Regions from separate parts of the Microbulbifer epialgicus genome, predicted to be linked through region 4. Evidence: predicted binding sites of a transcription regulator. Region 4 holds the regulator's gene; each other region holds the start of a gene.
What was found. Region 4 encodes LexA, which represses DNA repair genes until DNA is damaged. Its sites were predicted from a motif close to ACTGTNTNTANANACAGT; they were not measured.

Region 1 (7,428 bases), on a different contig from region 4:
AGAGCCCGCGCAGTGATAATAGCACCTCCACAAGCAACCCTACGCGCAGCAATGCTGCGCTATGAGTCACTTACCAAACAGTTAGGTAGTGAACCCCAGGCTTCCTGGGCGATTGCCGAGCAGGTAGTCCCTGCTTCCTGGCTGCCTCTTGTACAGAAACTAAAAACCCTGATGGGGCCCCCGAAGGTCTTTCAAGTAATTGCCCCACGAGTACTGGCCGTTTTATGCTGGCCCAGCATGGGACGTGCGATAATTGCCGATAACACTAAAGAAGCAAAATATCCCCCAAATTATTCCGTGTGGCGTAAAGCCCAAATCGAGCGAGAATTGGGTATCAGCTGAACAAAAACCCTAAATGCTGCCTACGGGCAGCCCGCCCCCTTGATACTAGTCAGTACCTTAAAGAAACGAAAATCGGCAGGGAATAGGGCCTGCTTGTACTCTCCTGCAACCCTAATCAATGGGCATAGACAATACAGACTCTTAATTAGGGGTAGGCTATCTGTTACAGGGAGGCCGGGTCAGGGGTGCGAATAGAAAGCTAAAATTGAATCAGCCCGCCCCTCATACACAGCTAGAGGCAGGCAAAAACCTCAAGTAACGCTCTTTTCTTCGAGCATCGAAGTCTTCAGCGGCGTGCAGCAAAAATACCGCCAGCCATCACTACCAGTGAGGAGAGCATCCCCACGCCCACCAGGCTATAAAGACTGATGGACTGGCGCGCAGCTTCGCTCAACACTTCGCCGAACGGGAATTGCCAGGCAACGATGCCCGAGGCCGCCAGCACGGCGATGTACTGGACGCGACTGGCGCGGCGTTCGTTCTGCTTGGAGGGCGCAGGCAGTTTTGCCATCACGCTTTCACAGAAGCCATCGTCGTCCAGGTAGGGCTCATCGAACTGCAGCTGTTCGCTTAGCCAGGCATCGAACTGTGGATCTTTGCCCTCTATCGCAACATCGCTCAAGGTGCCACCCTTTGTATTCCGCTGTTCAAAATTAACCATTAACCACCTCCTCGTGCCATGGTTGGAGCAAGCTACGCAGCTTGGCCTTGGCGCGATTTACATGGGATTTTACCGTACCCAGCGGCAACTTCATAATGCTTGCCGCCTCCTCATGGGAAAAGCCCCTCTGCATACATAGGTGTATCGCCTGACGTTGGGCTTCACTCAGGCTGTCCATAGCAGAGTTCAAGTCCCTTGCCATACCCAGTTGCAGGGACTCTTCCACAGTCTCTTCCGCTTGAGCCCGATCGACCGCATCCTGGTTCACTTCCGGGGCGTTCTTGCGTTTGTGGCTCATGACGAGATTGTAGGCGATACGGTATAACCAGGTGCTGAACCGGGCATCCCCCCGAAATGCCGGCAACGCCTTATAGGCCTTAATAAAAGCCTCTTGCGCCATATCGTCCGCCAGACCCTGGTCACCATCGCACAGCTGACGGAGCGAGAATCGCAGCTGTGACTGATAGCGACGAACTAGCTGGGCATATGCCCGCTGGTCCCCGTCTTCGACGACGCGCCTGATTAATTCCTCGTCATTGAGGTCCATAGTCCGGTCCCTAAGCCTGCTTGTTATCGAGCTTCCAGTTAATAAAGCGGGCCAGGCCGATAAACAGTGGGATCAAGCCCAGACTGCCTACACCAAAACCAGTCAGGGCCGTGAGCCAGATAAACACCGCAGCACCTACCGCAATGAGAGTGATACCTCTGTCGGCAGGATTCCTGGGGCTATTACCCTCAAGCATATCCAGCATTTCAGGCGGAACATCGCGGCCTTCAGCGACCATGCGGTTGATATTTTCCACTACCAATTGTTTCTTGCGGTAGCTGTTATGAGTTACCAACCAGACAATTAGCACCGGCATACCAAAGACACAGAGCAGAGCCAGCACCGGCAGTGTCACTACCTGGTGGAAATCTATACCAGTGTGAGATTCCTCCCGGTTACTGGATGCAGAGTCATATTTTTTGGAAAGACCGATCTCAACATTATCCGGGACACTGTCGAGGGCTTCCTCAACCACCTCTCCGCGCTCATCGAGAATCCCCTTACTCTCAAGCTTCTCAATGATTCGCTGACTCCAGGGGCCGCCAAACTCTGAGCCAAGATCCACCCTAACTTCACTGCGCTCACCATCCTCTGCCTGGGTTTTAATGGTCAGTACGCCGTTGTTATCGTGCATGATGCGCACCCGTGTATCGGGCTTGCGGGCCTCCGGTGCTTCGGCATCTAGCGTGGGGGGAGCTGGAGGCTCAGGCATTGCTATATTGTCATCCTGTGCCCAGCTACCCAAAGCGGCAAATGCAGCTACCAGGGTTACCAGCCAGCGAACACCTGCCCGCATGGATTGTGAATTTCTCGCTCTCATTGTTTGCTCTCTGATCTTTTTCATTGTTTGTGCTGTTGCACCGTCGGGGGATTCAAAACCACTGTTGGCTTTATATGACCGTTAATCGGCCTATTGTAATGGGTCTTGGCGTGGCGCCTTGTTGGGGCTTATCCACCACAATGCGCACCGGATAGGGAGATCTGATGTCCTGAGAATCGCCCTTTGCTTTGCACTCATTAAGCTTCAATATAAAGTGCTGTTCGGTCTTCTCAGTAAGCTGCCGGTGGATGTCTTCCACAGAAAACCCCAGATCCGTCGCCCTGACCTGCACGGCTTGCATGCCGCCGAGCGCCAGTACTAGTACGGCGCAAAATTGTACCCTCTTAAATGATCCCGCAGTAAACATTGTGACCTCCAGATCGCTTCTCCTTGTACACCTTTATGACGGGGCCAGTACCAACTTTGGATGCAGGTGCATAAAATTTTTTTCCCGCCACCTATTCGGTAGCACTATGCTCTTCCCACCCTGGACCTGCGGGCACAAAAGTCGCAATAATCCGGGATTCATTGCAGCGAGTTCAAATCGATGTCTTCAATAAAGGAAGTCCTAACATTCTGGTTTGGCAGCCCAGCACTGGATTTCACACCGACCAAAGTGCAGCGGCAGCGCTGGTTTGCGGCGACGCCAGAGCTGGACTTAGAGATACAGCAAGATTTCAGCGAGATCACCGACCAGGCCCTTGAGGGCGAGCTAAACCACTGGCGCCAGACCCTGCAAGGCGAGCTAGCCCTGATACTTCTTTGCGATCAGTTCGCCCGCAATATCTATCGCGGCAACGATCAGGCCTTTGCAGGAGATCCGCTCGCCCTAGATATCACCGAAGGCATTCTGCGGCGCGGAGACACTAGAAGTCTCGGCCTATTCCAGCAAATATTTGTTGGCATGCCACTGGAACACAGTGAAAAACTCCCGATGCAACGACGCTCCGTGGCATACTTCGGCCAGTTGCAGAGAGAGTACCGGGGTGACCAGAGCGTTGCCCCATACCTTGCGACCCATTATCGATATGCTCTAGCCCACGAGGCGGTTATTGAGCAGTTTGGGCGCTATCCGCACCGCAACGCGGCACTCGGCCGCGAATCTACAAAAGAAGAGTTACAGTGGCTGGCACAGGGGGGCGGCTTTAAATAATGGATTTACTTGGTTGGTTATCACTCGCAGGTATCTGTGCGCTCGGGGCCATGTCTCCCGGCCCTAGTCTCCTGATCGTTATGCGCTCTTCCGCCTCGGGGCTCCAGCAGGGGCTGGCCAGTGCAATTGCCCATGGAGCCGGTGTCGCCATCTATGCGGCTCTCACCGCTTTTGGCCTTGCTGTTCTCATTACCAGCTCACCGCTGCTGTTCAGTATCTTGCAGTGGGCCGGCGCTGCCATGCTGGTGTACTTAGGATGGAAGGCCCTGCGCGCACCGGCACCAGGCTCCAGCACCACTAAACTGGAAGCACCAGAACAAAGTACCCGGCGTGCGATTGCCCAGGGCTTTGGTGTGGCCTTTTTTAACCCCAAGATTGCGGTATTCTTCACTGCCCTATTCAGCCAGTTTGTATCGGAGCAACAGACTCTTACCACCAAACTGGGAATGGCCGCAGTAGCTTCCGGGATAGATACCCTCTGGTATTGCATCATCGCCCTGGCAGTGCATGCCAGCCGCAAGCGTCAACTTGTGAGTAAGCACCTTGGTCATCGCGTCCAACAGATGTTCGGTTTGCTACTCATCGCCTTGGCCGCGCGACTGGTTCTCACTATCTGATTCATTGGGCGCCTCCGCGCCCGCTTCCCTACTCTTAACTCCTAAAAAAACAGGCCCGGTGTACGGGCCTGTGAGAGCGGAGGTTGCAGCCCGGCGCCTGGGGGGAGTACGCCGAGCCGCGGTTTCATATTATGACAGCCTTGGAAGCCCTTTGCGGTCAAGCTATCGCAAGCGTTACTCCCCTGACCGCAATCAAATTCCCGCCTATTTATTGCCTTCGCTCGTTGACACTGAATATTTATACAGTTACCGTATGGCTATACAAACAATCTGGAATGTCTTACAGGCAATTGGGAGGCACATCATGGCTGTAGTAGCTGTTTGGAAATGCGATCGAGACGGAGCAATGTTCGACAACAAAAAAGATGCTGAAGAACACGATAAGATGCTGGAGCTGGCTGCCAATATCACTTCACTGATTGAGCGCCATATCGAAGGTATTGATGAGCAAGTTGGCGAAGAGATTGGCCTTTTACTGGCCAAGCGTCGCGATGCACTGGCAAAGGCCTGCAAAGGCAAGCCTGAAGTCCTGCTGCAAGAAGAAAGCGGCACTGAAGAAACCTCAGACGAAACCGTCACGCCTTTTGCAGCTAACCAGTAAGCGCTTATAGTTTCATCCCTGTACTCTGCCCGGTTCAGCCGGGCCTTTTTATTGGAGTGCCCTCAATAATTATCAGGCAGCTCCTTGGTGCCCCTGGCCATTCTTACCTCTCTTAACCATCGGCACCCACCTTTATTAAGGTTATAGAGCCTTAACAACCATAACAATATTGACTACCGCCAAGGCCAGTATCACAACCCAGCTGATCAAAGTGCCCCAAAAGCGTCCCATATGTGTTCCACCTTTACCTGCAGTGAGACCATACGCATGAAAAATTCGGGAAAGAACAAATGAAATTCCGAACACATGCAGCCAGACATGTGACAGGCCACCCAGTTCGGCAACCAGCAGGAGCAATAGTGCAATAGGTGTATATTCAACCGCATTCGCATGCACTCTCACACGAACCTCATTAGAGCGATCGTCACCAGTACCAATTCCCACACGCTTAGTGCGGCGAAACTGCACTACCCTCAGTGCAAGGTAGACAATCAAGAATGCACAGAGGCTGGTATAAAGTGCCGTAACATAGGCCATTAGGTCCGTCCTTTTTCTTATTCATCAGACTGCTGGAATATAGCTGTAAAGACCATATTGCCGCCACACAGATCCTATGCAATACACAGGGCTTTTTTGCTCAATGTTTTAGTTGCCTGGAAGCAAATAACAAAAGAGCGGGCAATGCCCGCTCTTTTAATACCTACATTGGCCGGGCCAATTAATATTGGTAACCAAAGCCGTGTCCCTTGGTGGGCTTCAAATGGCGATCGCGCAAGCGGGTGGAACGGGTTACCAGGGATTGGGGTTCACCCTCAATCAATACCTGTTCCGGGTAGCTGGTAACTTCCAGTGGATCACCGCTCCAAACTACGATATCAGCAATTGCGCCCTGCTCCAGGGTGCCGCCCTGCAGATTGAAGATATCAGCCACATTGCTGCTAATAGACTTCAGGGCTTCCTCATAAGGCAGGCCGTGAGCAACGGCATTGCCGGCGGACTGGCGAGATAGATATACATTGTGAGTGGAGGCGTAATCGGGCCCACTAATAGCTACTTTTACACCAGCCTTGGTCAGTAACGCCGCATTATCGAGGCGCGCACCCAGGCTAGAAAAGGAAATCGGCAGGTTATTGATAGCATCGATAACCACTGGCACCTGGGCCTCGGCCAGCTGATCCGCTACCATCCAACCCTCGGCTGCTCCCAGCACTATTAGCTTCACATTGGAGGCTTTGGCAAGTTCAATAGCGCCGAGAATATCACTGGCACGATTGGCGGTAATGACCAGGGGTTCCTTACCACTAATCACCGGCTGTAAAGCCTCTAGATCCGCCAAGCTGTAATCCAGCTCACGCCACTCACCACGACGAATGGCAGCGCGATTTTCCCGGTACTCCTTAGCTTCACTCAGTGCCTTCTCAACCTTGGCATAGGCGTTAGCACGGCTGCCACCGGCTAACTGCGCGCCGGCCTCACCCAAATAGGCCTTCTGGGCAACATCTTTGGCTTCAATACTATCGAACTCACCATTCAACTTAATGGCAAAGCTTCGTCCAGCAAATACGCGCTGGGCTTTGATAGCACCGTCATCCCAGGTGCTAATGCCTGGGAAGACTACAGCACTGGTTACACCGCCTGCGCGATTGAAGGGGATCAAAGTGGATTTAGGGTTGTAAGCGGGCAGCGGATTAAATGCACTGCCGATACTCTCACCAGTCACCGACTGATCATTTGTCGAGCTGGCAGCACTGATTTCCACCAGGCCAAGTTCGGAAACCGGTGCTATCACTCCCGGAGTGACTACTTTGCCTTGTGCATCAATTACCCGGTCAGCAGAAACACTCAGGGAGGGGCCGACCTGCTCCACTCTACCATCGACAACAAGTACATCGGCAGACTCCAGGCTGCCTTTGCCTGCCAAGGTATGCACTTTGCCACCCTTGATAAGGATACTCTCCGCCTGGGCACTAGCTGCCAGTACTCCGAGAGCCAGCGTACAAAAAACAACTACTCTTTTCACTGCCGCTCTCCTTCTGCATTGAGAATGCCCAGCTCAAAATCGCTGCGCGGTTGGCGCTTATCAGCGCGGTCATACATCAGTTCACCATCGATAAATACTTGATCAACGTGGGTGTAAACACTGAAGGGGTTGCCAGACCAAACCACAACATCGGCCATCTTGCCCTTCTCCAGGCTGCCGGTTTTTTCTTCGATACCCAACGCCTTAGCGGGGTTTGAAGTCATCCAGACGACGGCATCCTTGGGTTGGATATCAAAGCCCGCGCGTTGGCCAGCAGTCATCGCCTTGGCCACCTCTTCATTCAGGTGCTGCACGCCCACACCGGAATCGGAGTGGATCATGGCGCAGGCTTTGGCCTGGTCGACAATCGCAATATTCGCTTCGGTCATATCAAAGGCTTCATGCTTAAATCCCCACCAATCGGCCCACATCGCTGCACAAATATCGTTCTCTGCCAGCAGGTCAGCCACTTTGTAGGCCTCAACGGCGTGGTGGAATGTAGAAACCTTGAAGTCGAACTCTTTGGCAACATCCATCATCACGGCCATTTCCTCACCGCGATAACAGTGATTGTGCACCAGGATATCGCCATTCAGCACACCCGCCAGGGTTTCCAGGCCCAGGTCACGCTCAGGCTCATCACCGCCGTTCTCGACGTAGTCTTCCC
Region 2 (7,428 bases), on a different contig from region 4:
CATACTACCGGTGTTGGAGACACAAATACCAGAGGTGAAAGTGGGCTATGCTGCCGCAAAAAACTCTTCTCTTTGGATAATACTCTCCAATGTCTCACTTTGTAGAAACCCTGCCAGGAACAACTGCTTTTGATTCAAACTTTCAAATAGTCTTCCCTGAATTTTTCTGGCAAAACTTAGTAAATCACTAGAGAAAGCTCCAGGAGAAATAACCATAATTAACACAGTTGTAAATCATCCAATACGGTCAAATCTTATTGTTGGCCAAATAAACTTTTGCAAATCGATTAGTACCATAACTTCTGCCCATGGCTTAGAGGTTGGTAGGCAATATGCTGACAGTACAGCAATTGCAATATAGATAGTAGTAAACTTGATCTTTCTTACCCTACCCAGCCCCCTTGGATGTATTACTGTTTCTTTAGACACTGAGCGATTAAAAAATAACCCCTACGACCATCAGCAGGCGCAGCATTTCCTATAAGGAAATTTAAAGGCCGGTGTTGTCCATCTGGTAAATCGGCACCATATCGGCTTCTGAAAATTTCAGGTAGTCTTCCAGAGACTTCGGTATCGACTTATTGCTTTCAATACCCGCATTTTCTCCAGCCAGGTTTTGATCCAGATTCCCAGCCAAAGCCATAGTAGAACGGGCATCAATAGCCACATGGTTACCCGTAATAACTATCCACTCCACCAAGTTTCCCCTAGTAATATAGACTGATATTTATTAAGCAACTTTCTCAACCAATAATACATCCATACTTTCCCTGAGAAACACCGTCTCAATATCAAACTGATCACCAAGAAAAATCAGTTTGAATAGAATTGATGCAAAAGGAACATCACAGTGCCAAGTCATCCGCTCTTTAAACTCCACCCTCGCCCGCAACATAGGGTGGCGCTGAGGCAAGACTGCAAAACTTCTACGTAATATTTCCGGCCCAATGGGTTTACAAGCTCTGACAAAAGAGACCAATTAAATGGCCCCATTTGACCTATTGGTTAGCTCAATAAATAATTCTTTTTGCGACCCATGCTCCCTTGTCAACGACTCTATATTCATAAGAGCCAATTCTTTTAAAAGTTACAATCCCTCAGCTTTCTCGTATTCAAATTATAAAGAACCTACAGGCTAATAAACCGATAATTTGCCAACCATAGTGGATTAAAGAACTTCCTCAATAGCTGGAACCTACTCGGGAGAATCGCATATATAGTAAAAAATATAGTTAAACGCTTTCAGTCTTTATGAAGTTGCAAATACATCAGGTAAACAGTACAGAGCATCAATAATATCCCCTCGAGAATATTGAATACCCTCATCATGGCCTGCCTGTCAAACAAAACCCATTACCAGAAAAATCTTAAAGTGTCAGGAAAGCATGGGAGAGACCTATCAATAATATCGTCTCTTTCACCTTACTCACTAGCAATCTTTTACTCTAATAGATGATACAAAACGAGCAGCCGACCGATAAACATGGAAAAATTCAGCAATCAATCTCCAACAACTGATAAACACTAAAACCACCTGCTGCTAATAGAAGTGCAGACCCAACTGTAGCACCAGATATAAATGACATAGCCCTTCCAGTTCCATACCTGATAAAAATACCAAATTGGCTGACTCCGCCCTAATTGACATCACCAACGAAAAACCAATAAATGCTATACGCAAAGATATATTTACTTCCTGACATCTTTTAATTTATTATCTTTATGAGCATATCATTATAGGAGATACGCTTCGAAAGGAACCCTCTTGCTAAGACACCCCTTTACGGACGGTGCATTTTATAGTGACAATACCTTTACCAATTTCATTAATGGAAATAGTTTGAACACTCTAGCCAGATTAGCAGCTTTATTACTTTGTACCAGTTTGAATACCTATGCTGAAACCTCGGCTGAAGATCACATCGCAAAATTTATTGACAACTTCTCATCAGAAACGATTGAAGGCTCAGCAGCCAATTACTTTATAGAAACGCCGCACTTTATTTTTGGCCCTAAAGTATTTTCACCTCAGGGCGCTACAGAGGTAGAGGTTATACTCTCCGATATACGCACAGCTCTGAAGGAAAGAGATTATGTAAAATCTGAAGTGATGAGTTTTGAAACCCAATTCACTGGCGAGAACATGTCTATCATATCAGTACTACTAAAGCGCTACACTTCGAAAAACTCCATTTTAGACTACATTTGCAACACCTATACACTGGCAAACACCAAGGAAGGATGGAAAATACTGTCCTGGCTGCCATCTGATCCAGTGAATTCGACACAATGTTTTAATAACAATACATACTAAAAAGGGGGAAGGAAAGAATACACTGCGGTCGGGATCATATAAGGTATGGATACCGATTACGAACTTACAGGGATGTATTCACAGCGCGTCACGAGTGCAGTGTACTCTTTCCTTCTGACCCAGCAGTAACTTTTGTAGAAGCTTAAGCCTCTTAAAAAATGGACTGTGAAGCAAGTTATCCACCCTCACTCTAGGCTCTACTGCGTTGCCTTTAGGCGCAATCATGAATAGAGAGCCAGACAATGAATACAAAAAAAGAAATACAAGAACTTCTTACAGAATTGTACAAGATAATATCTGGCCCGGAAGACTATGAACGAGATTGGGATAGACAACGGCGTTTATTCACTACCTATGCCAAAGTTATCCGAACTTCTGTAGACAACAATGGCAATCCACAGTCTCTGGTAATGGAAATTCAGGACTACCCACAAAACTTCCAAGAGTTAATTGGTAGGCAAGCCTTTTATGAAGTGGAAATTCACAATATTATTGAAGTCTTCGGTAATATTGCACATGCATTTAGTACTTATGAGGCTTGGAAAGACAGTAAAAAGACCGAGTTTATCAAGAGGGGGATCAACAGTATTCAGCTTTATAACGATGGAGAATCCTGGAGAATTACCAATATGATTTGGGACGATGAACGACCGGGCCTCTCGATCCCTTCAAAGTATAATCCTGACGCTATAGTTGAACCCATCTGAAGATAGATCGTAACTGTACCACCAAATTATTTTGCATATACGGCGGAGTGGGAAGCTAGCGGTGCTCCCATTCCATATTTAGCGAATTCCTTCCCCTAAAATATCGCAACTACATAACTGACCTGTCACGAAATGCCATCATTTACTAAAAAGAGGGAAGAAAAGAATACACTGCGCTCGGGACCGTATGCGGCATGGATGCCGATTACGAGCTTACAGGGATGTATTCACAGCGAGTATCGAGTGCAGTGTATTCTTTCCTTCTGACCCAGTAGTAATCAGCATTAACAATAAATTACAAAGCTATTCCCAAGTTCGACAAAATAATCTATGCTGTACATATATACAGCATCCCCACACAGCAATGTCAGATAAAGAAAATTCACTGCGCCTGCACAAAGGCCGCGGCGCTACCAGTAATATCACCGGGCGTTTTGCCAGCCATTCGAGCATCCTGGAGAATGATGGCTGGCAAACAGAACCAGAGCCTCTGGAGCGCTTGCCCACCGAGGCTATCGAAGAAAAAGCCAAGTCTATTATTGCCACCAATCAGTCGCCGGATATCCCCTTCACTCAATCAATTAACCCCTATAGGGGCTGTGAACATGGCTGCATCTATTGCTACGCACGTCCCGCCCACTCCTATATGGATCTTTCGCCCGGTCTGGATTTTGAAAGCAAAATATTTTTTAAACCCAACGCAGCAGACTTACTGAAAAAAGCATTGCGCAGGCCAAACTACCAGTGCAGTCCAATAGCCCTAGGAGCCAATACCGATCCCTACCAGCCTCTGGAACGGGGGAAAGAGATTACCCGCGCACTGCTTCAGGTGATGCAACAGTTTGCTCAGCCGGTCACCATTGTTACCAAAAGTCAGCTAATTCTGCGAGATCTTCCAATCTTAGCGGAAATGGCTCAGGACAACCTGGCCCAAGTGGCAGTCAGTGTAACTACACTGGATAAGGCGCTAAAAAGAAAACTGGAACCGCGCACAGCGGAGCCTGCTACTCGTCTTCGCACAATAGAGCAACTTTGCAAAGCCGGAGTACCTACAGCGGTATTGGCTGCACCAATCATTCCCGCCCTTAATGACTGTGAACTGGAAAGTATATTGAAAGCGGGACGTGATGCCGGCGCAGAGCGCGCGGCCTATATACTTTTGCGCCTGCCCCATGAAGTAGCACCATTGTTTCGCGAGTGGCTCTCTGTGCACTACCCGCAAAGAGCTAAACATGTTATGAGCTTGGTACAACAGAGTCGAGGCGGACAGGACTACCAAAGTGATTTTTCCCAGCGCCGAACTGGCAGTGGCGTTTTCGCCCAGCTTTTACGCCAACGTTTTATTGTCACCATCAAAAAACTGGGCTTGAATCACCGTCGATTATCGCTAAACTGCAGCCTGTTTCAGCCTCCACCTCAAGCTGGTGAACAGCAATCACTATTTTAGGCTGCTATTAACTACTTATTGGATTAGATGAACCCCATCTATTTCATTGTTGCCCACGAATCACTCGTACAGATACCCGAATCTGTTGGTATTTCGCAGGCTCACGCCGGTCTAAGCCGATAGCGGCATATCTTTATGCCACTTTAACTTGTTAGTTTGCGGGCTAGTAAGGAGGGGAAAAATACACTTTACTCGGGAGCGCATGAGGTATGGATGTCGATTGCGAGTATACAGGGGGTACTTACAGCATGTCACAAGAGAAGTGTTTTCTTTACTTCCTACATAGTAGTAACCACTAAACTTTTTAACCGGTGCTTTACTTAATGAGCTATTGGTTTGTCTATTTGGTTCGCACTTCCAGTGGCTCGCTTTATACGGGGGTCACCACGGATGTAGAACGCCGGTTTGCAGAGCACTGTTCCAGTGGCTCCAGGGCCGCCAAGGCATTGAAGGGCAAGGGCCCCCTCTCGTTAGAGTACCAGAAACAGGTCCCTGATAAATCAGCAGCACTCAAACTGGAAATAATGATTAAGAAGTGGCCCAAGCAAAAAAAAGAATCCCTGATTGCTGGAAGCATAGTACTCCCGGGGTTATCCGGGAGGGATGGACCAAGGAAAGCCAGCAAGAAAGACACTGCCTAATCAGAGTATCTATACACTAACGTCGGTTCATCGCCGGCTTAGCAGCCAGGCAACTTCCCGAGCGGGCACCAACCCCTTCAGACCTCCTGGTATATCTCGACTACCCAGCATTTTCAGATGGTAATCTGCAAGGTAATAATCAAACACCTGCTCAGAGCTAATCGAGAAGGGAGGCCCTGCTAATTGCGACTGTTCATATTCAAAGGCGATTAACAACTGTGGGGCAATTTTTGTAATTGCCATCAGGTGCTGAGTATACTGGCTGCGCATATCTTCGGGCAGAGCAACAAGAGCAGCCCGATCATATATCGCATCAACCGGCCCCAAGACCTGCGCTTTTAGCGCCAATATATCACCAACAAATACATCAATGTTTTCAGCGCTATAACGTTTAAGTTCATTGATCACTTTAATTCTTGGGGTCAAGCCAAGTGCTTCAAAGAGTTGCTGTACGGCTATTTCACTGAGTTCCACACCAGCAATCGCATATTCTCTTGACTTGAGCCACGCAATATCGCCAGTTTTGCCGCATAAGGGAAGAAGTAAACGGCTGCCTCGCGCCAGGGAAAGCTTCTGAAAATACTTGGCAAGCATGGGATTTCCCATCTCCTCATGGAAACCAATATCATTTCTCTCCCACTTATCCAGCCAGAACTTCTCTTCCATGTCAGCTTCTCCATGTGCACCAGTTCTTAGTATTCCCAATAGTTTAACTGCCAGCAAAATCCGCTATCAATGTTGCAGGTATTTCAGAGCGGTATCCGGCCCCGAGCCTGAGGTCGCCGGATCTGTAAATGCCAAGGCGGTAACAAAAACCATTGCCACTGTAAACATAACGCGCTTCAACATTGCTATTACCTCTGAGCAATATTTTTCCGCTTTTATTAAGAAAAGCGAGAAAACGCCAATCAATTATCCCGTCCTATTAATCCTATTTCCATTCAAAATGAAGTAAAAATTCCCTCAGGAAACCTTTTTGTATGACTCGCTGTGTATTTAACAGCTCAGGGCAAGGCGCCCAGGCCACAACCTATCGATCATCGCAGCAATAACACTGCCTACTGATATCGATGCAATCAAAATCAAATAACTATCCAGAGAGACTTCCTTTTGTGCGGCCAAAGCTACTAAAACACCGATAGCATAGCTCGGCATATTCCTCACCCCGGTTACCAGACCCATTGCCCAGGCACCAACTGCCGCAAATAACAGGGCTGCAGGTAGTGCCACAAGAAATGGCTGTAGTTGCCATCTTGCCACTACCGCTTGAGCAGCAAGACCCAATCCCAAGCCAGTAACAGCACAGGCCAGATTGTAAGCCCCAGACCCCAGAGTCCTGCCCCGGGAGAAATAGGCAACCACTCCAAGTACCGCCACCCAGGCGAGCATCCCTCCAATAAGAGCCGTCACTGCCGCCATAGATATTCCCAGCATCAGGCGTAACCCGGTTACAAGCCGGTCCTGGACTAGCGTATTCCCGCCTTCGACGCTATCAGTCGCCCCTTTCATCAATTCCACTCCGTCAGTGCCATGCTCATATTGACTGCTCATTCCTTGCCTAAAATACTCTCGGCTTCCATGTCGACTATTTGCTGGAAAGTTGCCTTACCCTCCCCAGCAATGGCATTTTCAATGTTTTCCAGGCTTTAGCGGTATCAGACTTCTTCCGCATCCTTGCCTAATATTGCAAAAGGTGAAATATAGCGCCATTCCCAGGCAGCAACTGCATCTCAAAAGCAGCACTATGTAGTCATGCGACTATTTGTACATGGAAAGGGACATTGGCGACCCGGGTAGTCGCGACATACACGGCAGAGGAATGAGGTTGCACAAGTTGGAGCCCTTACCAGGGGATCTCACTGCCGTCATAGTTGTAAAAATGGCCACTATTACTCGGTTCAGCCTGCAGCAGAATTTTTTTCAACCCCCTAACGCTCACTTCAGCTGAAATAAGTGCTTCGGGCCCACCCATGGCCGTTTTTACCCATCCGGGATGCAATGCCAACACAGTAATGCCACGATCCTTCAAATCGATCGCCAAGCTTTTCACAATTTGGTTAAGAGCTGTCTTGGAGGTCCGGTAGATGTAGCCCCCGCCAGAGCGATTATCAGCGATACTACCCACCTTGCTGCTCATCATGGCAATTAGCTTATGACTACTGGCAGCCACATTGTCACAGAAAGTCTCGGCCATCATGTAGGGGGCAATGGTGTTGGACTCCAGGACCCGCCGCCATTCCGTACGATCCACTCCACCGAAGCTTACTCTTTTGGGGCCATAGTAACCGGCATTATTGAAGAGGATATCAATAGGCTCCC
Region 3 (7,428 bases), on a different contig from region 4:
GGGCAGTGCCTTTTTACGGATCTGCTTCGCAATCTAATTTGCAGGAGAGGTTATGGGGGTACCCGACCCGCCCCTGGGCGAGTCGGGAAGGGAGACCGTTTGTCAGTGGTCGATTTTTTCCAGCAGCACTTCTTCTAGTTGGGAAACTGCAAACTCCTGGCTCTCGGCATCGGCGCGACCTTTGTATTCCACCACCCCTTTTTCCAGACCGCGATCACCAACAACGATGCGGTGCGGGATACCTACCAGCTCGACATCGGCCAGCATAGCGCCAAGGCGTGCCTTAGGTTCATCCATCAACAGTACATCGATGCCTTTGTTGCGCAGGGATTCGTACAGATGCTCGCATTTCTCACGCACCACGTCACTCTTGTGCATATTGATGGGTACAATTGCCAGTTGGAAGGGAGCGATGGCGTCCGGCCAGATAATGCCAGAGTCGTCGTGGTTCTGTTCAATTGCAGCAGCGACGATACGGGAGACACCAATACCGTAGCAGCCCATTGGCATGACCTGTTCCTTGCCATTTTCGTCGAGCACTGTGGCATTCATAGCGCGGCTGTATTTATCGCCGAGTTGGAAAATATGGCCGACCTCGATGCCGCGCTTGATTTCCACGGTTCCCTGTCCGTCCGGGCTGGTATCGCCAGCAACCACATTACGCAGGTCGGCAACACGGCCGAGCTCTACATCGCGGCCCCAGTTCACACCGGTATAGTGGTAATCGTTGCGGTTAGCACCACAGATGAAATCTGCCAAGTGTGCGGCTGATCTATCCACAATCGTCTCGATCTTTATGCCTACCGGACCTAGAGAGCCGATACTACAGCCCAGTTCGTCAGCGATACGTTGTTCCGGTGCGAACTCTAGCGGGCTTGCGATGCCGGCCAGCTTTTCCGCTTTTAGCTCATTCAGCTCGTGGTCGCCGCGGAGGACTAGCGCGATCAGGGGTGCGGTTTCCCCTTCTTCACACTCGCCCAGCACAATCAGGGTTTTCACTGAATGGGCGGGGTCGCTCTTCAGGAACTCACTGACATCGGCGATAGTTTTCTGCCCTGGGGTGTGCACTTCCTGCATTTCCTGGCTCGGTGCGGCGCGCTCACCGGCAGGCGCTACAGCTTCAGCCAGCTCTACGTTGGCGGCGTAACGGGATTCTGTGGAGAAGGCGATATCATCTTCACCACTTTGTGCGAGGACGTGGAACTCGTGGGAACTGGAACCGCCGATGGAGCCGGTGTCCGCCAGTACTGGGCGGTAATCCAAGTCGATACGATCAAAGATGCGGCAGTAGGCTCCGTGCATAATGTCGTAAGTTTCCTGCAGGGAGTCCGCATCGACATGGAAGGAGTAGGCGTCCTTCATGGTGAATTCGCGCGCGCGCATCACACCGAAGCGGGGGCGGATTTCGTCACGGAATTTAGTCTGTACCTGGTAAAAGCTGGCCGGAAGCTGCTTGTAGCTTTTGATCTCGTTGCGGATCAAATCGGTGATCACTTCCTCATGGGTCGGACCCAGGCAGAAGTCGTTGTCGTGGCGATCGGTGATGCGCAGCAGTTCCGGGCCATACTGCTGCCAGCGACCGGACTCCTCCCACAGTTCCGCAGGCTGCACGACCGGCATCAGTACTTCCAGGGCGCCGGCACGGTCCATTTCTTCACGAACGATGCGTTCCACCTTGCGCAGGACACGCAATCCGGTGGGCAACCAGGTGTAGAGGCCGGAGGAAAGGCGGCGGATCATGCCCGCGCGCAGCATCAGCTGGTGGCTGATTACTACCGCGTCGTTGGGGGTTTCTTTTTGGGTTGCGATAAGGTAACGGGATACGCGCATAAGAATAAACTGGGTTCAATTATCTGTAAGCTGGTTATTTTACGCTATTCACCGAGCAATAAATATTGCCGAGTACCCCGCCTTTTGAGGGGTTTGTGATTGCCTTGATCACTCAGGAAGTAGTGGGCTGAGGTTTGCAATTCGCTCCCCAGAATAGTGGGGAGTAGTGTTTATGTATGATCTAGCTTGGTGGATGGAGGCAATAAAAAACCCCGCTGAAGCGGGGTTTGTGCTGAGGCTCTGGAGAGTGCTTAGGACTCTGCCATTTCCTTCAGCTTCTTCAGTGGGCGAACTTTCACCTGGATACTGGCCGGCTTGGCCTTAAAGGTGGTCTCTTCACCGGTGAAGGGGTTGATGCCCTTGCGAGCCTTCTTGGCCGGCTTCTTTACAGTGGTAATTTTCAGCAGGCCTGGCAAGGCGAACTCACCAACTGCACGCTTCTTGATGTGCCCCTCAATGATATCGTTCAGTTCGTCCAGGACAGACTGAACCTGTTTGCGGGAGAGTTCGGTGTTTTCAGCAATTTGGTTCAGGACCTGGGTCTTGGTGTACTTTTCCTTGATCGCTTTTACTTTCTTAACTGGTGCAGCTTTCTTTGCTGGAGCCTTTTTGGTAGCAGCTTTTTTGGTAACAGCCATGGCTTACTTCCTTCTTTGTTGTTCGGTATGTGTCCGGTAAAAGTGTGTTTTGTCTCCCGCTGCGCTGCATCCAAAAAACGGCGATCTCAGCGGGTGATGGAGGGAAGTATATATAGTTTTTGTTTGGCCGCACGAGGAAATACTAGAAAAATAGTGCTTTTTCACCATTTTTTAGCTTTTTTGTGCCCCCCAAACCCCTCTCGCTAGAGCAGATGGAGGGGGCAGCTTCTTCCCTATAGGGGGCTCATGTATACTCTGTCCCCCTTTTTACAGCACCAGGTACTGAGCAATGCCGATCTATGAATACCAGTGCAATGCCTGTGGCCATGAGATGGAGGCCCTGCAGCGCATGAGCGACGACCCGCTCAAAGACTGTCCAGCCTGTGAGCAGGCCGAGCTGCGCAAGAAAATTTCCGCAGTTGGATTCCGCCTGAAAGGTGGCGGCTGGTACGAGACCGATTTCAAGACCGGTAACAAGAAAAACCTGTCCGGCGATGCGGCAAACAGCGGCAAGGCCAAGGACGACAAGCCTGCCAAAGCGGGGGCGAAGACGGCCTAGGCCCGCTGTGCGGAGCGGTCCGTGCAGTGTACTCTCTTACTTAACCTTTTTACCTATTGATAACGGGAATTTTCATCCATGCGCAGCGACTACTGTGGCGTCCTTCGTTCCGCGGACATAGACCGTGTAGTAACCCTCTGTGGCTGGGTTGATCGCCGTCGCGATCACGGCGGTGTGATCTTCATCGACCTGCGCGACCGCGAGGGTATTGTTCAAGTGGTATTCGACCCCGATGCCGCCGAGCACTTCGAAATGGCCGATCGCGTGCGCAGTGAATATGTGCTCAAGGTTACCGGCCGCGTGCGCGCCCGCGCGCCTGAAGCGCTGAATCCAAATATGGTGACTGGCGAGGTAGAGGTTTACGGTACCGAACTGGAAATCCTTAATGGCGCTGAGACTGTGCCATTCCAACTGGATGAGCATACCGAAGTTGGCGAGGACGTACGTCTTAAGTATCGCTACCTGGACTTGCGCCGCAACGAGATGCAGAACAATCTGCGTTTCCGCTCCAAGCTGACTACTGAGATTCGAAACTACTTGGATGAACACGGTTTCCTGGATATTGAGACTCCAATTCTGACCCGTGCCACCCCAGAGGGAGCGCGTGATTACCTGGTGCCGAGCCGCACCCATGAGGGGAAGTTTTTTGCTCTGCCGCAGTCGCCCCAGCTATTTAAGCAGCTATTAATGGTGTCCGGTTTCGACCGTTACTACCAGATTGCTAAATGCTTTCGCGATGAGGACCTGCGCGCCGACCGCCAGCCGGAATTTACCCAAATCGATATTGAGACTTCCTTCCTCGATGAGGAAGAGATTATGTCCATTACCGAGGGCATGGTGCGGAAATTGTTCAAAGAGCTGAAAGGTATTGAGCTGGGTGAGTTCCCGCGTATGACTCACTACCAAGCGATGCTGCGTTACGGTTCAGACAAGCCTGACCTGCGTATCCCGCTGGAAATGGTGGAAATTAAGGACTTGATGACCGAGGTGGACTTCAAGGTATTCTCTGGTCCCGCCAACGATCCCAAAGGACGTGTGGCAGCAATCAAGGTGCCTGGAGGTTGTAAAAAACTTACCCGCAAACAACTTGATGACTACGGCAAGTTTGTCGGCATATACGGTGCCAAAGGCCTGGCTTACATCAAGGTCAACGATCGTTCTGATCTGGAGAATGGTCTTCAGTCACCGATCGTTAAATTCCTACCGATCGAAACCCGTGCGGCGATTCTCGACCGCCTGCAAGCGGAAGATGACGACGTCATTTTCTTTGGTTCCGACAAGGCCAAAATTGTTTCCGAGGCGTTGGGTGCGCTGCGTTGCAAGCTGGGTGAGGACCTGGATTTGTACACTTCCGAATGGGCGCCCCTGTGGGTGGTGGCCTTCCCGATGTTCGAAGAGAATGATGACGGCAGCCTTACCGCATTGCACCACCCTTTCACTGCGCCTTCCTGCGCCCCGGAAGAGCTTGAGCAACACCCACTCGACGCCCTGTCCCGTGCCTACGATATGGTGCTAAATGGTACCGAGCTGGGCGGTGGTTCAGTGCGTATCCACGATCAGGTAATGCAGCAAGCGGTATTCCGCATTCTCGGTATCGATGAAGAAGAGCAGCGTGAGAAGTTTGGCTTCCTGTTGGACGCGCTCAAGTATGGAGCTCCGCCCCATGGTGGCCTCGCGTTTGGCCTGGATCGCTTGGTGATGCTGATGACCGGTACCGATTCGATCCGTGATGTCATTGCCTTCCCCAAAACCCAGAGTGCGGCCTGTGTAATGACAGATGCCCCAGGTACTGTGGATGCCAAGCAGTTGCGTGAACTGAGTATCCGCTTGCGTCAAAAAGAAGAGAAAATCAGCTGATTTTTCCCCGATGGGCCGAGCGAAGCGGGCCCATCCAATCGTAGTGGTGGGCAGTTCGCTTCGCATGTTGGCCCACCCTATGCACTGACTGAAGAGAGACGGAATATGGCCGGACATAGTAAATGGGCCAATATCAAACACCGCAAAGCAGCTCAGGATGCCAAGCGGGGCAAGGTCTTCACCAAGATCATTCGCGAGCTGACGGTGGCCGCAAAAGCGGGCCCTAACCCTGACGATAACCCGACATTGCGCGCCACTATCGATAAGGCTCTCGGCGCCAATATGAAGCGCGACACCATCGATAAGGCCATCGCCCGAGGCGCTGGTAATGCCGAAGGTGACAACTACGAAGCGGTAGTTTACGAAGGCTATGGAGTAGGTGGAGTAGCAGTGCTGGTAGAGTGCCTGACCGACAACCGCAACCGTACCGTGGCAGAAGTGCGTCACGCTTTCTCCAAGCGTGGTGGCAACCTGGGCACTGATGGCTCTGTGAGCTACCTGTTCGCGCGCAAGGGACAGATGTATTACGACGTTGGTGTCGACGAAGATGCGCTGATGGAGGCCGCGCTTGAGGCCGGTGCCGAGGATATCGAGACCAATGATGACGGCAGTGTTGAGGTCACGACTGAATTTCAGGATTATCTGACGGTAAAGGATGCTCTGATTGAGGCTGGCTTTACCCCGGACAATGCTGAAATTGCCATGATACCTTCCACCACTGTGCCGCTCGACAAGGACGGTGCAGAGAAAGTATTGGCCCTGATCGAGATGTTGGAAGATCTCGATGATGTCCAAAATGTGTACACTAATGCGGATATTCCCGTCGAGGTGATGGAGGAGTTGGGCTAAATCCCGCTTATCCAGGGGCGGATGCTGTCCGCCCCATACTTCCCGGCCCTCGCGTTATTCGTTTAGCTTTCCTTGCCCCCTCCCTTGACGCCCTTTGCCGGCCTTGGGACACTCCCACCACTATATAAACATACAGATATTTTGGGGAGTTACCTTTTGACCCGAATCCTGGGTATTGACCCCGGCTCGCGCAAAACGGGCTATGGAATTATCGATGTGGAGCGGGGCAAGTCTCGCTATGTCGCCAGCGGAGTTATTCGTATACCGGAAGGCCCTCTGCCTGAGCGCTTAAAGCTCATCTTCGACGCGGTGAGCCAGATTGCCCAACAGTACCAGCCTGCGCAGATGGCGATTGAAAGCGTTTTTATGTCCAAAAGTGCGGGCTCTGCTCTGAAGTTGGGGCAGGCCCGCGGTGCGGCCATAGTGGCCGGTGCTAATAGCGGCCTCAACGTTGCCGAATACGAAGCGCGAAAAGTCAAGCAGGCGGTGGTAGGTAATGGCGGCGCGGATAAGTTACAAGTACAGCATATGGTCAAGACGCTGCTGTCGTTACCCGCGGCGCCCCAGGAGGATGCCGCGGATGCACTTGCGGTGGCGTTGTGTCATATGCATACCGAGCAGACCCTGGTATTTACTGCAGGTGGTGCGCGCAGTCGTTTCCGTCGTGGACGCCTTAGTTTATAAGTCACGCATTGGAATTGGCCCCTCTAGCGGGCACAGATATAACAAACCTGGAATGACACATGATTGGAAGACTGAGCGGCAACTTGGCTGCGGTGCAGCCACCTTTATTACTCGTGGATGTGCAGGGTGTTGGCTATGAAGTGCTCGCACCTATGACCACTATTTTTGAGCTGCCGGCGTTGGGCCAACCGGTTCAGTTGCATACGCATCTGGCAGTTTCCGAAACTGCCCAGCAGTTGTATGGCTTTATACGCGATGCCGATCGCAAACTGTTTCGCACTTTAATCAAAGTGAGTGGCGTGGGCCCCAAGATGGCCCTGGCTATTCTCTCGGGCCTGGACGGTGCCGCTCTGGCGCGCTGTGTAGCAGAGGATAATGTGGCGGCTCTGGTCAAGGTACCTGGCGTGGGTAAGAAGACTGCCGAACGCCTGATTATAGAACTGCGTGACAAGCTGACTCCGGATTTTGGCGATGCTAACGACATCCCGTTAATGGCCGCAGCTGTTGTGCCCAAAGTGGATCACACTGGCGAGGCAGAGAGTGCCCTGGTAGCTCTGGGTTATAAGTCGACCGAGGCCAGCAAAATGGTGTCCCGCGCTGTTAAAGAGCAGCCGGATGCCGATAGTGCTGCCCTGATTCGCTTGGCCCTGAAGGGGATGGCTCCCGCTTAAAGAGCCCTGGCATACTTTGGAAAATTGAAATGATTGAAGTAGATCGTCTGGTAGCGCCGGAGCCGGTGGGGCCCTCAGGCCAGGAGGAGCAATACGACCGCGCCGTGCGCCCCAAGTCCCTGAATGATTATGTGGGCCAGCCTGTGGTGCGAGAGCAGATGGAGATTTTTATCCAGGCTGCCAAGCTGCGTAAAGAAGCTCTGGACCATACCCTGGTATTTGGCCCTCCTGGTTTGGGCAAAACTACCCTGGCCAATATTATTGCCGCGGAGATGGGGGTGGCGATCAAGACCACCTCAGGCCCCGTACTGGAGAAGGCAGGGGACCTTGCTGCATTGAT
Region 4 (7,428 bases):
GGGTAAATCACTGGTCATCGTCGAATCACCGGCCAAAGCGAAAACCATCAATAAATATCTCGGCAAGGACTTTGTAGTGAAGTCCAGCGTCGGTCATATTCGCGATTTGCCGACTGGTGGGGGCAATAAGCAACCGGTTGACGCAAAGGAGCGCGCACGGCGCGCGGCTGAAACCCGCAAGCTGTCCCCTGAGGCAAAAGAGGCGTACAAGCGCAAGAAAAACCGGGAGCAGCTTATCAAGCGTATGGGCATTGATCCCGATCATGGTTGGCAGGCCCACTACGAAATCCTTCCCGGCAAGGAAAAGGTAGTTAGTGAACTACAAAAGCTTGCCCAGAGTGCCGACCATATTTATCTGGCGACGGACTTGGACCGTGAAGGGGAGGCCATTGCCTGGCATCTGCGTGAGGCGATTGGTGGTAACGACGACCGCTATCGCCGCGTGGTGTTCAACGAAATTACCAAGTCGGCGATCCAAGAGGCTTTTAAAGATCCGGGACGTCTGAATATCAACCGGGTTAACGCCCAGCAAGCGCGACGTTTCCTCGATCGAATCGTTGGTTATATGGTATCGCCACTATTGTGGGAGAAAGTCGCCAGGGGGCTCTCTGCGGGGCGCGTGCAATCCGTAGCCGTGCGCTTGGTAGTGGAGCGGGAGCGGGAGATCCGCGCGTTTAACCCTGAAGAGTACTGGACACTATTCGCTGACACGGCCACCAAAAAGGCGAACAAACTGCGCCTTGAAGTGAAAAAACAGGCTGGTGAGGCGTTCCGGCCAACTAACGAAGCCGATGCGAGAAGTGCAACACAAAAGCTGCAATCCAGCGAATTTGTTGTCAGTGGCCGCGATGATAAGCCCACCAGCTCCAAGCCTGGTGCGCCCTATATTACGTCGACTCTGCAACAGGCGGCCAGCAATCGCCTGGGCTTCAGTGTCAAGAAAACCATGACTCTGGCTCAGCGCCTGTATGAAGCGGGCCATATTACTTATATGCGTACCGACTCGACCAACCTTAGCAAAGAGGCAGTGGAGTCTGCGCGGCAGTACATTGGCGACAACTACGGTGATAAATACCTGCCGGAAACGCCAAACAGCTACAGCAGCAAAGAGGGCGCTCAAGAGGCGCACGAAGCGATTCGCCCCTCTGATGTGCGTGTGGCCCCCAATATGCTGTCAGGTGTGGAGCGTGATGCGGAGCGGCTTTACAACCTGATCTGGCAGCAGTTTGTTGCCTGCCAAATGACTCCCGCACAATTTACCTCCACTTCCATTGTGGTGAGCGCCGGTGAGTTTGAGCTGCGCGCCCGCGGCAGGGTTATCCGCTTCGATGGTTTCCTTAAAGTCGCGCCGCCAGCAGGTAAGAAAGATGAAGATCTGGTGCTGCCGGATGTGAAGGTTGGGGACAAACTGGCCCTGGAAAAGCTAGATCCAAAACAGCATTTTACCAAACCACCGGCTCGTTTCAGCGAGGCGGCCCTGGTAAAAGAATTGGAAAAACGCGGTATTGGTCGTCCCTCCACTTATGCCTCGATTATTTCCACCATCCAGGATCGTGGATACGTACGTCTCGAGAATCGCCGTTTCTACGCAGAGAAAATGGGCGATATCGTTACCGATCGACTGAGCGAAAGTTTCAAGAATTTGATGGACTATGGGTTTACTGCAAGCCTGGAAGAATCCCTGGATGCCGTGGCTGATGGTGATAAAGGCTGGAAGCAGTTGCTCGATGAATTTTACCAGGACTTTTCCTCTCGACTCGAAAAGGCCCAGTCCTCCGACGCAGGGATGCGTCGCAATACGCCGACAGATACGGATATTGAGTGCTCAAAGTGCGGTCGCCATATGCAGATTCGCACCGGCTCTACAGGAGTATTTCTTGGCTGTTCTGGTTACGCCCTGCCCCCCAAAGAGCGCTGCACGAATACGATGAACCTGGTTTCAGGTGATGAAGCGGTCGATGCAGACATGGATGAAGAGGCAGAGTCCCGGTTGCTGCGGGAAAAGCGCCGCTGCGCCAAATGTGGTACGGCGATGGATAGCTATCTTCTTGATGAGCACCGCAAACTGCATATCTGTGGCAATAATCCGGATTGCAGTGGCTACGAAGTGGAGCAGGGTACCTTTAAAATTAAGGGCTATGACGGTCCAATTATCGAATGCGATAAGTGTGGCAGTGATATGCAGTTAAAGTCAGGTCGCTTCGGTAAATATTTTGGTTGTACCAATGAAACCTGTAAGAACACGCGTAAGCTGTTGAAGAATGGCCAGCCTGCCCCTCCCAAAATGGACCCGGTACCTATGCCGGAGTTGGCTTGCTTAAAGGTAGAAGACCACTACATCCTGCGTGATGGAGCTTCGGGCTTATTTCTTGCAGCCAGCCAGTTCCCCAAAAATCGAGAGACTCGCGCTCCCCTGGTTAGAGAGTTGCTCCCGCATAAAAGCGAGATCGACCCCAAATACAGTTTCCTATTCTCAGCACCTGTAGAGGATGATCAGGGGCGGGACACTGTAATTCGTTTTAGCCGCAAGACACAGGAACAATATGTACAGTCTGAAGAAGAGGGCAAAGCGACTGGTTGGCGAGCCTTCTATCGAGATGGTGGTTGGCAGGTTGAAGCTGGCAAGGCTACTACGGCGAAACGTAAACCTGTACGTAAGAAAGCGGCTGCAAAGAAGTAAATGAGTAACCCCTATACTGGCCAGGTTGCTTCAGCCTTGCGCAAAGCCCAGCTGTTGTTGCAGATGACCTGTGAAACGCCACTGCAAAGGACTGCGCTGGAGGAAGGGGTAATATTGCAGCTCTGGAAAGCCTACAAGGCTTTCCTCGCTGAATTGTCCCATCAATTGCAGCTGGATATTGAGCCTGAATCCCTGCAGATCATCGCAGACAGCCTAGAGGCTCAGGGGCGGGCCAGCAATGAAGTTAAGGAGCTACAGCAGTTGGGCTCTGAGTCTGATACCTGGCTGAGCCAGCTGCTGTTGATCTGGAGCCGGTTACTAAGCCTTTCCCCGAGTCCAGAGCCCATACGCAAAGGGGCCAACCTTATCCCTCTGCACAATGTTGCCAGTCCCGTACCTTTGGTTGTTTCTGCTGAAGTGCTACAGGAATGGCATGCGGCCCTGAGTGAGTTGGTACATCGGCAGCGCGCCAATTTGGAAGAGTGTTGAACCGGATACCTGCGTAGTTTCTTCCTTGTAGTTTGCGCCCACTGATACTTTTAAAAAGCCTGTGGTACACTTGGCGCAAACTGATGTGCCGTGAAGGAAAATCGAATGTCCTCAGAAACTTTTGAAATTATCGAGCTGGCCAATGGCGACGTGGCATTGCGCCGTGCCGGCCACAAGGAGGACCCTCTGGTGAGTATTCATTTCTCAGCCGAGAGTCTCCAGTTTCTGAGAAAACATAAAGTGGCCGTGGCCCGTGCAATGCTGGAAGCTGGTATTGAGGCAGTACAGAATTTGAATGATCTGGAGCCCGGGTACTTTGAGGAAGAAGATGAGTCAATGCCGGTTAATCACACGATTCACTAATTGAAAGGTTAACGCAGATTTGAAACAACAGCGGCCAAAGGCCGCTGTTGTTGTTTTAGCCGGGGGCTATTGGTTGGGTAGTTAAGGGGTCTGGCGAATGACACCTACCGCCAGCCCCTCGATGACAAAATTCTTGTCCCGCATATCCACCTGGATGGTTTCAAAATCTTCATTTTCTGGCAGTAGTTGCACAGTTGCCTGATTGCCTTTTCGGCGAAAGCGTTTCACGGTTACCTCTTCGTCAATACGAGCTACGACAATCTGGCCATTCCTGACTTGCTCGGTTTTCTGTACTGCGAGAAGATCGCCATCCAAAATACCTGCGTCACGCATACTCATACCATGTACGCGCAACAGGTAGTCTGCTGGGGGGTGGAAGAAGCTGGCGGGGAGGTCGCAATAATCTTCGATATGCTCAGCTGCCAGAATGGGGCTGCCCGCCGCCACGCGCCCGACAATCGGCAAGCCCGATTGATGGTCGGGAATGCGAATTCCCCTGGAGGCGCCAGCGACCATCTCAATAGCCCCTTTTCGCGCTAGTGCTTTCAGGTGCTCTTCAGCGGCATTTGGCGAACGGAAACCCAGCTCTTGAGCGATCTCTGCTCGGGTCGGAGGATAGCCTGTATCGTCCAGATAGGCTTTGATCAGTTCTAAAACTTGAGTCTGACGTGCGGTGAGATTGGTCATAGAGTTACCTAGTTTTTCTGTATTTATATACAGTTGCTGGGATTATATACAGAATTAAGGTTCACGCAATCCTCACTCCCTCTCTCTTCATAAGCTGCTACATTGTTTATGAAAACAAGGCATGAAGACGATAGTTGAAAGACCTGACAGCGAGGGAAAAGAATAATGCTAGATGTAAAAATGCCAGAGGCCTGGCGAGTTCTACGCATACAGTCTGAATTGGTCGATGGAATAGAGCGTTTGGTGCCGCTCAGTGGGGCGGTAACCGTTTTTGGGGGGGCGAGATTTACCGAGGACAGTCCGGAATATCAACAGGGGGTAAAGTTGGGAGAGCTGTTGGCGGCGGAAGGTGTCCCGGTTATTACTGGTGGAGGTCCGGGACTGATGGAGGCCTGCAATCGAGGCGCTTTCGATCAACCCGGCACTTCAATTGGGCTAAATATTGAGCTGCCATTCGAGCAAACAGCGAACCCTTACCAGGATATCAGTTTAAATTTCCGATACTTTTTTGTTCGTAAATTTATGTTCGTTAAGCATGCCGTAGGCTTTGTAGGATTACCTGGAGGCTACGGAACACTGGATGAGCTGTTTGAAGCACTAACCTTGGTACAAACGCAAAAGGTGCGGCGTTTTCCAATAGTGCTGGTGGGTAAACGCTACTGGACGGGGCTTTATGACTGGTTGGTAAACACTGTGCTTGAGCGCAATTGTATTGATGCTAGTGATCTGGACTTGTTCCATATCGTCGATACTGTCGAAGAGACAGCGGACTTGATTATGAAATATATGCGTACTAGGGAATAACTAAAAGTAATTCAATTAGTGTTTTTAGGCTTCCCCCCATTTCAACCTCTCTAACTTACGAGGCAGCCCGTAGCCCATTTCAGGAAACCTAACTTTGCCTATTTTCGGTCCCCAATTATCGAGACTTGCTAGTTTAACAGACCTCTTATTATCTGCTCTGGAAAGTAGGCCAGATGAGACGGCACTTGTATCTGGAAATCAAATATGGACCTGGCGACAATTACAGCGGGATATTGATGCTTTTGCACTGGGCTTGGCCGCAATGGGGTTACAGGAAAGTGATCGAATCGCATCTTTGATGCCCAATCGAGGCGAGACTCTTATCTTTTATCTCGCATGCTTGAAAATTGGTTTGGTTGTAGTTCCATTGAACTATCGATATACATTACCTGAGATTGACTATGCCCTTGAAGTGAGTGGCGCAGTAGCGTTGAGTGTGAGTGCTGAACGTGGCGAGGATATTTGGGCAAGTAAATTTATCAGTAAATTGAAAAAAGGTGTTCTTTCTTTTGGTGGTGTAATTGAAAATGCAAGACGCGTTGAAGACTTGGTGGAAAGCAAGGGGAAAATTACTGACTTACCTGTAGCGGACATAAATGACTCCGCATTTCTATTTTTTACTTCAGGTAGTACAGGTAAGCCAAAAGGTGTCATCCATAGCTTGCTTTCTTTTGGGTCCATTGTGGCGAGTTTTGCCGCTGCGCTGGATTTATCACCGGACGACACTGTCCTGCCTGGAGGCCCAATCGCACATGTTGGATCACTTTCAACGGCCTTGGCAGCGTTTTCAGTAGGAGCGACGGTGGTCATTCCACACAGTTTTGACGGTGAAGAAATTCTTTCGATATTACGGCGTAGCCGGCCAACTATCCTGGTGATGGTACCGGCGTTATTTATCGCTATGGAGCGCAACCCAAATGCCAGGCGTGAGGACTTTACCTCACTTCGTGTGTGCTTTACGGGGGGAGACAAATTTCCAGCAAACATTGCCACTGAATTTACCAACAAAACGGGGCTGATGATCCAGGAGGGTTATGGACTGACAGAAGCTCCAGACTGTCTTTTTAATCAGTCGCGCTCACCAGATAAAGCTGGATCTGTGGGCACTGTTGCTCCAGGCTACATCGTTAGCCTGCGTGATGATCAAGGAAGAGAAGTGGCACCTGAAGTCGATGGTAATCTTTGGCTCCGTGGGATTCCGGTGATGACTGGATATTGGCGGAATCCTCAAGCGAATAGGGAAGCATTCACCGATGGCTGGTTCGATACCGGCGATGTTATGCGTGTCGACCCCGAAGGCTGCTTCTGGTTTCGCGGTCGAAAGAAGCAGATCATTGTCCACGATGGCTCAAACTTATCACCTCAGGAGGTTGAAGAAGCGGTAATGGCGCATCCGTCTGTGGATCTCGCTGGTGTGATTGGTATCCACGATGATGCTCACGGGGAGAACTTATGGGCTTATATTACCTTGAAGAAAAATGCACCTGTGCCTTGTGTTCAGGAGGTCATACGTTGCGCGAGGGAGCGCGTTGGATACAAAGCTCCAGAAGTGATCGAAATCCTGGATGCCATGCCAATAAACCCAACAGGGAAAATTGACAGAGTAGCCCTCAAGAAACTCGCGGAAGCGCAGTTGGTGCAAGACAGTAACAGCTGAATATAGTCAAAAGGATTGCGGTCAGGGGAATGGCCAAACCTATGGCTAGAATTCTCGCAAATCTTAGCTTCAATACTATTCTGGACAATTTTTTGGAGTTTATCTTGGTTGTGGGGGTTGACGCTTCGACTGGCCTGGGTCACCAGGCACAGCTTTGCCCAGCCGTCCAGAGCTGGATTATGATGAACTCAGCTATCGACTCTCAGCTGAGCGCTGATGACTATGGCACAGCCACTGGTGTGGATTTTTACCGCAAAGTAATCATCTAACCTTTCGGTCTTCCTATAACGCCTTCCTAAAATTTCTTAAGCTAATTAACGCAATCTTAAATTCAGGCGGGCACTTATTATATTGAAAGGCACAATGCGCCCTTAGTCCGACAGTGGAATATGCTACTCTGGCGGGAGTTAAACAGTTGTTTTAAATGATGGTTTGAGACTTATGAGTCAGACGGATACTGTCACCCGCATTTTGGATGCTGCAGAAGCCCTGTTCGCTGAGCGTGGTTTTACCGAGACTTCTTTACGGACAATTACAAGTACAGCGGGAGTCAACCTGGCTGCGGTCAACTATCACTTCGGTTCCAAGAAAGAGTTGATTCAAGCGGTATTCGAACGCTTCCTAACCCCTTTTACCGATGCTCTTGAGGCGGAGCTGGATCAGCGCGTCGCAACAGGTGGAACACTCCGGGTCGAAGACTTGGTGGGGAGCCTTTTCCGCGTCGGATTGGGTGGTTTGAGTGAACGGG

Region 1: the regulator LexA is predicted to act here: its motif matches at 4,370-4,387, upstream of ACCI49_RS04005 (YebG family protein).
Region 2: the regulator LexA is predicted to act here: its motif matches at 3,354-3,371, upstream of ACCI49_RS06685 (PA0069 family radical SAM protein).
Region 3: the regulator LexA is predicted to act here: its motif matches at 5,853-5,870, upstream of ruvC (crossover junction endodeoxyribonuclease RuvC).

What each region holds. Positions count from the first base shown of each region.
Region 1 is NZ_JBGMEK010000005.1:39,633-47,060, forward strand. It holds gene ACCI49_RS03970 (hypothetical protein) at 1-342, shown strand, start outside; gene ACCI49_RS03975 (hypothetical protein) at 629-1,003, opposite strand; gene ACCI49_RS03980 (sigma-70 family RNA polymerase sigma factor) at 996-1,550, opposite strand; gene ACCI49_RS03985 (DUF6249 domain-containing protein) at 1,561-2,370, opposite strand; gene ACCI49_RS03990 (hypothetical protein) at 2,441-2,737, opposite strand; gene ACCI49_RS03995 (DUF924 family protein) at 2,918-3,523, shown strand; gene ACCI49_RS04000 (LysE family translocator) at 3,523-4,140, shown strand; gene ACCI49_RS04005 (YebG family protein) at 4,445-4,741, shown strand; gene ACCI49_RS04010 (MAPEG family protein) at 4,883-5,278, opposite strand; gene ACCI49_RS04015 (amidohydrolase family protein) at 5,460-6,761, opposite strand; gene ACCI49_RS04020 (amidohydrolase) at 6,758-7,428, opposite strand, start outside.
Region 2 is NZ_JBGMEK010000010.1:19,429-26,856, forward strand. It holds gene ACCI49_RS06665 (hypothetical protein) at 46-225, opposite strand; gene ACCI49_RS06670 (hypothetical protein) at 491-697, opposite strand; gene ACCI49_RS06675 (DUF6841 family protein) at 1,841-2,314, shown strand; gene ACCI49_RS06680 (hypothetical protein) at 2,557-3,021, shown strand; gene ACCI49_RS06685 (PA0069 family radical SAM protein) at 3,386-4,468, shown strand; gene ACCI49_RS06690 (GIY-YIG nuclease family protein) at 4,792-5,109, shown strand; gene tmpT (thiopurine S-methyltransferase) at 5,137-5,775, opposite strand; gene ACCI49_RS06700 (DUF1097 family protein) at 6,106-6,660, opposite strand; gene ACCI49_RS06705 (SDR family oxidoreductase) at 6,953-7,428, opposite strand, start outside.
Region 3 is NZ_JBGMEK010000018.1:67,231-74,658, reverse strand. It holds gene ACCI49_RS10255 (proline--tRNA ligase) at 103-1,830, opposite strand; gene ACCI49_RS10250 (HU family DNA-binding protein) at 2,082-2,468, opposite strand; gene ACCI49_RS10245 (FmdB family zinc ribbon protein) at 2,758-3,027, shown strand; gene aspS (aspartate--tRNA ligase) at 3,106-4,884, shown strand; gene ACCI49_RS10235 (YebC/PmpR family DNA-binding transcriptional regulator) at 4,990-5,733, shown strand; gene ruvC (crossover junction endodeoxyribonuclease RuvC) at 5,890-6,417, shown strand; gene ruvA (Holliday junction branch migration protein RuvA) at 6,477-7,088, shown strand; gene ruvB (Holliday junction branch migration DNA helicase RuvB) at 7,118-7,428, shown strand, end outside.
Region 4 is NZ_JBGMEK010000030.1:27,298-34,725, forward strand. It holds gene topA (type I DNA topoisomerase) at 1-2,680, shown strand, start outside; gene ACCI49_RS13715 (DUF6586 family protein) at 2,681-3,169, shown strand; gene ACCI49_RS13720 (hypothetical protein) at 3,275-3,532, shown strand; gene lexA (transcriptional repressor LexA) at 3,614-4,219, opposite strand; gene ACCI49_RS13730 (LOG family protein) at 4,385-5,023, shown strand; gene ACCI49_RS13735 (class I adenylate-forming enzyme family protein) at 5,118-6,680, shown strand; gene ACCI49_RS13740 (hypothetical protein) at 6,722-6,949, shown strand; gene ACCI49_RS13745 (TetR/AcrR family transcriptional regulator) at 7,122-7,428, shown strand, end outside.